DNA from 2 places in the Solwaraspora sp. WMMA2056 genome. Region 1 is predicted to be linked to the other one. Evidence: riboswitches for the same ligand, from Rfam matches in the RefSeq annotation. Region 1 holds a riboswitch; the other holds the start of a gene.
The links. A riboswitch is a leader RNA that binds a small molecule or an ion and turns the genes downstream of it on or off. The one in region 1 is predicted to bind cobalamin.
Positions count from the first base shown of each region.

Region 2: another riboswitch for cobalamin. It lies ahead of O7608_RS24510 (ribonucleoside-diphosphate reductase subunit alpha); the one in region 1 lies ahead of O7608_RS21780 (VWA domain-containing protein).

Region 1 covers NZ_CP128360.1:4,834,072-4,837,469, reverse strand. The annotation lists gene O7608_RS21795 (hypothetical protein) at 46-336, opposite strand; gene O7608_RS21790 (CbtA family protein) at 435-1,193, opposite strand; gene O7608_RS21785 (CbtB domain-containing protein) at 1,210-1,410, opposite strand; cobalamin riboswitch at 1,443-1,619, opposite strand; cobalamin riboswitch at 1,732-1,859, shown strand; gene O7608_RS21780 (VWA domain-containing protein) at 1,940-3,398, shown strand, end outside.
Region 2 covers NZ_CP128360.1:5,434,065-5,437,462, reverse strand. The annotation lists gene O7608_RS24510 (ribonucleoside-diphosphate reductase subunit alpha) at 1-1,286, opposite strand, end outside; cobalamin riboswitch at 1,371-1,586, opposite strand; gene O7608_RS24505 (PadR family transcriptional regulator) at 1,722-2,366, shown strand; gene O7608_RS24500 (YciI family protein) at 2,442-2,795, shown strand; gene O7608_RS24495 (RNA polymerase sigma factor) at 2,802-3,398, shown strand, end outside.

The sequences.
Region 1 (3,398 bases):
CGGCGCGGCTGGCAGGCAACGGCGGCCGGCGACGGCGCGACGTCGTCAGGACTCCGGGGTCGACCTGCCCCACCGGGGGGCGGCGAACCGCAGCCCGGTGAGTTGGTCGGGAGGCGCGGCCAGCCCCGGTCCGCCGGCGGTGACCCACCGCGCGACGGCGGACACCGCCGCGTCGTCGAGCACCCCGCCCAGCCAGACCGGCCGGGCCCCCAGCAGACGCGCCAGTGGTGCCGGCTGGACCACGACCACGTTGGACCGGTCGCAGGCATTCAGGCACTCTGACACCTGCACCGCTCCGGCCGTGCGCAGAACGTCGAGCTGGCGGTCATGGTCCACGTCGGGGTGCTTGCGGCGGGTACCGCAACAGCATCCCCGGCAGACCGTCACCCGGGCCGACTGCCCCAGTGGTGTACGTGCGGCGTCGGCACCCTCCGTCACGCGACGTCGGCGGTGACCGGCCGCCGGTGGCCGGCGCGGGCGGGGGTGAGCAGCAGCCCGAACACCACCCCGAGGACCGTCCACATCGTGGCGAGCTGTGCCAGTGACGCCAGGCGGAACTCCCACAGCAGCGCCGCCGGGATGTCGCCCGGCACCTCGACGCCGGTTGCCGGCCAGAGCGTCAGCAGCAGCGTGTAGCCGACGACGGCGACGACCGTCGCGACCACGGCCCGGTACGGCGCGGGCCGCGACCAGGCGGCCAGCCGCCGGTGCACCAGCAGAGCCAGCCAGGTGACCGCCGCCGCCGCGACGATGAACGACAGGTACTGGCCGGTGCGTTGGTTGACGGTGTCGGGGTCACCGACGCCGGGCGGGTTCGCCGGGAAACGGATGGCCGGCAGCAACGCCACCACGACGAAGCCGAGCCCGGCCAGCAGCCCGACCCGGCGGAAGTCGTCGCGGCCGGGCAGCAGGTGCCGGGTCGCGCCGAAGACCACGGCGACGATCACCGCCAGGCAGACCTCGACCGCGACGGTCGCGACGAGTCCACCGAGGACCTGCACGCCCCGGCTGACCAGTTCCTCCTCGTGGCCGTGCCCGCCGCCGCCCGGCGCGGCCCGGCCCTCCTCGACGACCAGCGCCGATTCGATCCGGGGTTCGACGATCAGCAGGGCCGCCGCCGCGCCGGCCACCCCGGCGGCGAGCCCGGCGAGCAGACCACGACGCAGTACGGTGCCGAACGGGTGACCGCTCATGTGAGCCGACCCCCGCTCAGTGGCACGGGACGCCGAGGGCGTGCCGGCCGTCGTGGGTGAACTCGTGCACGAACTCGGCGGCGCCGGCCAGCACCAGCCCGTTGTCCTGCGCGACCAGGTAGATGACGACCGCCGCGACGGCGGCCAGCAGCCAGCCGGCCAGCGGTACGCGGATGGCGGGGGTGGTGACCTCGCCGCCGACAGAAGGTGCAGTCATGCCAGGGAATCCTCTCGTCCATGCCTCGTGGCGATGCGGTGCGTGCCACGGCCGGTCTCCTGGCTCCCGGATCGTCGCGGCCGTCCCGCCTTCCCAAGCCGTCTTCGTCGGCCCAGTGGCGTGGTGGAACGGACACTCCCCGGTCACAGTGGCGAGGACCACGCCGGAATCACACCGGCTTCCCGAACACCGTGGCCCGCGCAGCGTACCGCCGGTCCGCCCGGCCGGACAATGCCCACCGCCACGACCAGCGCAGGGACCGGGGCCACATTGACGGTGACCCGAGTGGTGGGGGAGCATGGCCGGCACGAGCGGTACGCGGAGGAACCCGGTGCGAATCCGGGGCGGTCCCGCCACTGTGACCGGGGAGTCACGTCCCCATGAGACAGCCACTGCCACGACGGCGGGAAGGCTCGGGACGTGATGTCGATCCGGCAGCCAGGAGACTCCGGCCGCTCCCTGGTCCACCGGCACGCGGGCGTGGACACCCGCGGAAGGGATTCACCATGCGCACCAGTCGGTGCCCGGCATGACGCCGTACCCGTTCACCGCCATCGTCGGCCTGCCCGAGCTGCGGCAGGCCCTGCTGCTCGCGGCGGTGCACCCCGGCATCGGCGGGGTGCTGATCCGTGGCGAGAAGGGCACCGCGAAGTCGACGATGGTCCGGGCCCTGGCCAGCCTGCTGCCGCCGGTCGATCGGGTCGCCGGCTGCCGGTTCGGCTGCGACCCGGCGGCCACCGACCCGGCCTGCCCCGATGGTCCGCACACTGGGCCGATCACCGCCCGACGCGGGCCGGCGGCGCTGGTCGAGTTGCCGGTCGGTGCCACCGAGGACCGGGTGGTCGGGACGTTGGACATTCAGCGGGTACTCAGCGCCGGGGTGAAGGCGTACGAGCCGGGGCTGCTCGCCGCCGCGCACCGGGGCCTGCTCTACGTCGACGAGGTCAACCTGCTGCCGGACCACCTGGTCGATTTGCTGCTGGACGCGGCGGCCATGGGTCGCGCGCACGTCGAACGCGACGGGGTGTCGGTCAGCCACGCCGCCCGGTTCCTGCTGGTCGGCACGATGAACCCGGAGGAGGGGGAGCCGCGCCCGCAGCTGTTGGACCGCTTCGGGTTGGTCGTCTCGGTGACCGCGCCGACGCAGGTGGCCGACCGGGCCGAGGTGGTGCGTCGGCGGCTGGCGTACGAGGCCGACCCGGCGGCCTTCGCGGCCCGCTGGCGGTCCGCCGACGACGACCTCGCACAGCGGGTACGCGTGGCGCGGTCCGCCCTGCCGGCGGTGACCCTGCCGGACGCGGAGATCGACCGGATCGCCCGGATCTGTCTGGCGTACCAGGTGGACGGGCTGCGGGCGGACATCGTGATGGCCCGTGCCGCCGTGGCCCTGGCCGCCTGGCGTGACCTGCCGGCGGTCAGCGCCGCCGAGGTCGCCGACGCCGCACGGCTGGCCCTGCCACACCGGCGGCGACGGGATCCGCTGGATCCGCCCGGTGCCGACGCGCAGCGTCTCGACGAGGTGTTGCGTGACGAGTGTCCCGACGACGATCCGGACCCCGCACCTCCGCCCCCGGGACGTCCCGCACCGCCGGACGGTACGCCGCCGACCCGCGCGGACGGACCCCCACCGCAGGCGGCCGACGGCGGCGGCGACGGCCGTGACGGTGAAGGCCACGACGGCCAGGAGGGTGCCCGCCGCGACGGCCGTGAAGGTCAGAGCCGTGCCGGCCGGGAGGGTGCCGACCGCGACGACGACAGCACAGCCGGATCGGCGACCGCCCCGGCGGCGGCCGGCCCGGCGTACCGGCCCCGGACGCTGAGGCTGCCCGGACTCGGCGACGGCGGCACACCCGGCCGGCGGTCGGTCGCCCACGCGGACCGGGGCCGGCTGGTCGGCGACACGGCCCCGACCGGACGGGCGCCGGCCCTGCATCTGCCGGCCACGGTGCGGGCCACCGCGTCGCGTGGTGGCCGGCGGATCGTCCCCG
Region 2 (3,398 bases), 600 kb from region 1:
CCGGTCTGTGCCAGGGTGCGCATCATCCGTCCGTACAGGTCGCGGGCGGGAACCTGGCGCACGGCGAGCCCGGCGGCCTCGGCGGCCCGGTACGCGGTGTCGAACTCGGCGCCGTACAGGTCGGGCAACTGCGGTACGTCGGCCGGGTTGAACAGCGACCACGTCGCGTCGGCGTCGACCCGGCGCATGAACTCGTCGCAGATCCAGTTGGCCAGGTTGAGGTTGTGGGTGCGCCGGGCGTCCTCGCCGGTGTTGTCCCGCAGCTCCAGGAACTCCTCGATGTCGGCGTGCCACGGCTCCAGGTAGACGCAGGCCGCGCCCTTGCGTCGGCCGCCCTGGTTGACGGCGGCCACCGAGGCGTCCAGGGTGCGCAGCCACGGCACGATCCCGTTGGACAGTCCGTTGGTGCCCCGGATCAGCGCACCCCGCGAGCGGATCCGGGACCAGGAGATGCCGATCCCACCGGCGTACTTGGACAGCTTCGCCACCTGGGCGTACCGGTCGTAGATCGAGTCGAGCTCGTCGCGGGGGGAGTCGACCAGGAAGCACGACGACATCTGGGTGTGCCGGGTGCCGGAGTTGAACAGCGTCGGCGAGCTGGGCAGGTACGCCAGCGACGACATCAGCCGGTAGAAGTCGACCGCTTCGGTCGGGGTGTCGGACAGTCCGCAGGCCACCCGCAGCAGCCAGTACTGCGGTGTCTCGACCACCTGTCGGTTGGTGGGGTGGCGCAGCAGGTAGCGGTCGTAGACGGTCCGCAGCCCGAAGTACTCGAACCGGCGGTCGGCGGCCGGGTCGGTGGCGGCGTCGAGGTCGGCGGCGTGCTCGGCGACGAACCGGGCCGTCTCGTCACCGACGAGTCCGTGGGTGTGCCCGAGTCGGATCGCCTGGCTGAACGAGCCGATGCCCTGCCGGCGGACCTCGGTGCCGATCTGGTCGGCGAGCAGCCGGGCGGCCAGGCGGGAGTACTGCGGGTCCTCGCCGATCAGGTCGGCTGCGGTCTGGATCAGCAGCCGGGTCAACTCGGCGGTGGTGATGCCGTCGTAGAGACCGCTGAGCGTCCTGGCCGCGACCCGCCCCGGGTCGACGTCGGCGAGGCCGTCGGCGTGGCGCCGTACCGCGTCGCGGAGTCGGTCGGGGTCGACCGGCGTGGCGGTCCCCGCTCGGTCGCGGATTCGGGTCGGCTGCTGACCGGGCGTGGCCGCCGGTGCGGTAGCGGCGGGATGTGTGACGACGGTCACCTGTGGTGCCTCCTGGCATCGCCTCGTGGGAGGCCGGGCGGGCAGGCAGACGGGCGCGAACGCGCGATGGCCAACGCGTCGCAGCCGTCGGCCGTCCCGCGCGGCGATCGGACCACCGGGTACGCGTTCGGCGTATCCGGCACAACGGCAGGTCTTCGGACTTGTGGGCCGGACCGGACATGCCGGTCACCTACTGGCCGTCACTTCCCAGGCCGGGGTGGCCCAGTGTGCTCGACGGCGGTCGTTCCCACTCACCGCTGCGGGGCAGTCCCGGATTCGCGCCGGGTTCCCTGTTGCCTCGGCCGGGCTGGCTGCCCGGCCGAACCAGTTGCGTCCGGGACTATATCTGGTGGGTGGCTTCGCGGTAGGCACCTACATGTCGTGTCGGGGTGTCGCGTATTTCACTTGGCACTCCGGGTTGTCGCCGACAGCTTCCCGATATATCGTGAACGTATCAACGATCCTTCAGTGGAGGTTTACATGAGACGCGACAGATCACGGGGTGGCCCAGGGGCCTTCCTGCGCGGCGCCGGGTTCCCACCCTTCGGGCCCGGCTTCGGTGGACCCGGCGGACCGGGCGGGCCATTCGGGCCCGGCGGCCCGTTCGGTGGCCGGGGCATGGGCGGCGGTGGCCGAGGTGGCGGTCGGCGGCGGCGACCCAACGTGCGGGCCGCGGTGCTGGCCCTGCTCGTCGACGGGCCGATGCACGGCTACGAGATGATCCAGGAACTGGACTCCCGCACCGGGGGCGCCTGGCGCCCCAGCCCCGGCTCCATCTATCCCACCCTGCAACTACTCGAGGACGAGGGCCTGATCGTCGGCACTGCCGAAGGCGCCGGCGGCGGACGCAAGCGCTACGCGCTCACCGACGCCGGTCGGCCCGAGGCCGAGCAGGCGGCGCAGGCCGCCCCGTGGACCGAGCTCGCCCCGGAGACCGTCGACAGCTGGCACGATGTGCGCGAGTCCGGGATGCAGACGATGCAGGTGCTGCGGCACGTGCTGATGAACGGCAACGCGGAGCAGCGCGAGCGGGCGGTCCGGGTGCTCGACGAGACCCGCCGCAAGCTCTACGGCATCCTCGCCGAAACCGACGACGCCGGCCCGGGTCGGTCTCAAGACGGTTGAGGTGGTGGTGTCGATCCGGCCGGTCGCCGATCGTCGTTACCGCAGATGGCGACGTACGCCTCAGCGAGGAGAACCATGAAGTACATGCTGCTGTTCGTCAGCGCGCCCACCGACGCCCCCGAGCCGACCGTGCCGCAGTGCACGGTCGAGGACTGGATGGCGTACGACAAGGAGATGAAGGACGCCGGGATCTGGGTCAGCGGCAACGCCCTGGCCGACCTGACCACCTGCACGTCGGTGAAGGTCGACCCCGACGGGCAACGGGTCGTCACCGACGGGCCGTTCGCCGAAGCCCGCGAGGTGCTCGGCGGGTACGACATCATCGACGTGCCGGACCTCGACGTCGCCCTGGACTGGGCGGCCCGCTCGCCCGGTGCCCGCGACGGCGGGTCCGTGCAGGTGCGGCCGGTCGCCGACTTCGGGATGTGAGCGCGGATGGTCACCGACGGGCGGCGGGAGCACCATGGCGACGAGGAAGCCGTCGCCGCGGTGCGGACCTCGGTGGAGGCCGTGTTCCGGGAGGAGCACGGCCGGCTGCTCGCCACCCTGGTACGCCGCTTCGGTGACCTGCACCTGGCCGAGGAGGTCGCCGCCGAGGCAGTCGAGGCGGCCCTGCGGCACTGGCCGGTCTCCGGCGTACCGACCCGACCCGGCGCCTGGCTGCTGACCACCGCCCGGCGCCGGGCGGTCGACCGGATCCGGCGCGACCGCAACCTGGCACTACGGCTGGCCGTCCTGCAGGCCGAGGCGGACCGGGCCGATCCGGCGCCGGCGGCCGACGGCGACCAGGAGTTGCCAGACGACCGCCTGGCGCTCTTCTTCACCTGCGCCCACCCGGCGCTGACCGCGCAGGACCGGGTGGCGCTGACCCTCCGCTGCCTGGCCGGGCTGACCACCGCCGAGGTGGCCCGGGCCTTCCTGGTGCCGGAGGCGACCATGGCCCAGCGGATCGTCCGGACGAAACGGAAGATCCGCGACGCCCGTATCCCGTTCCGGGTTCCCGGCGTCGACGAGCTGCCGCAGCGCCTTCCC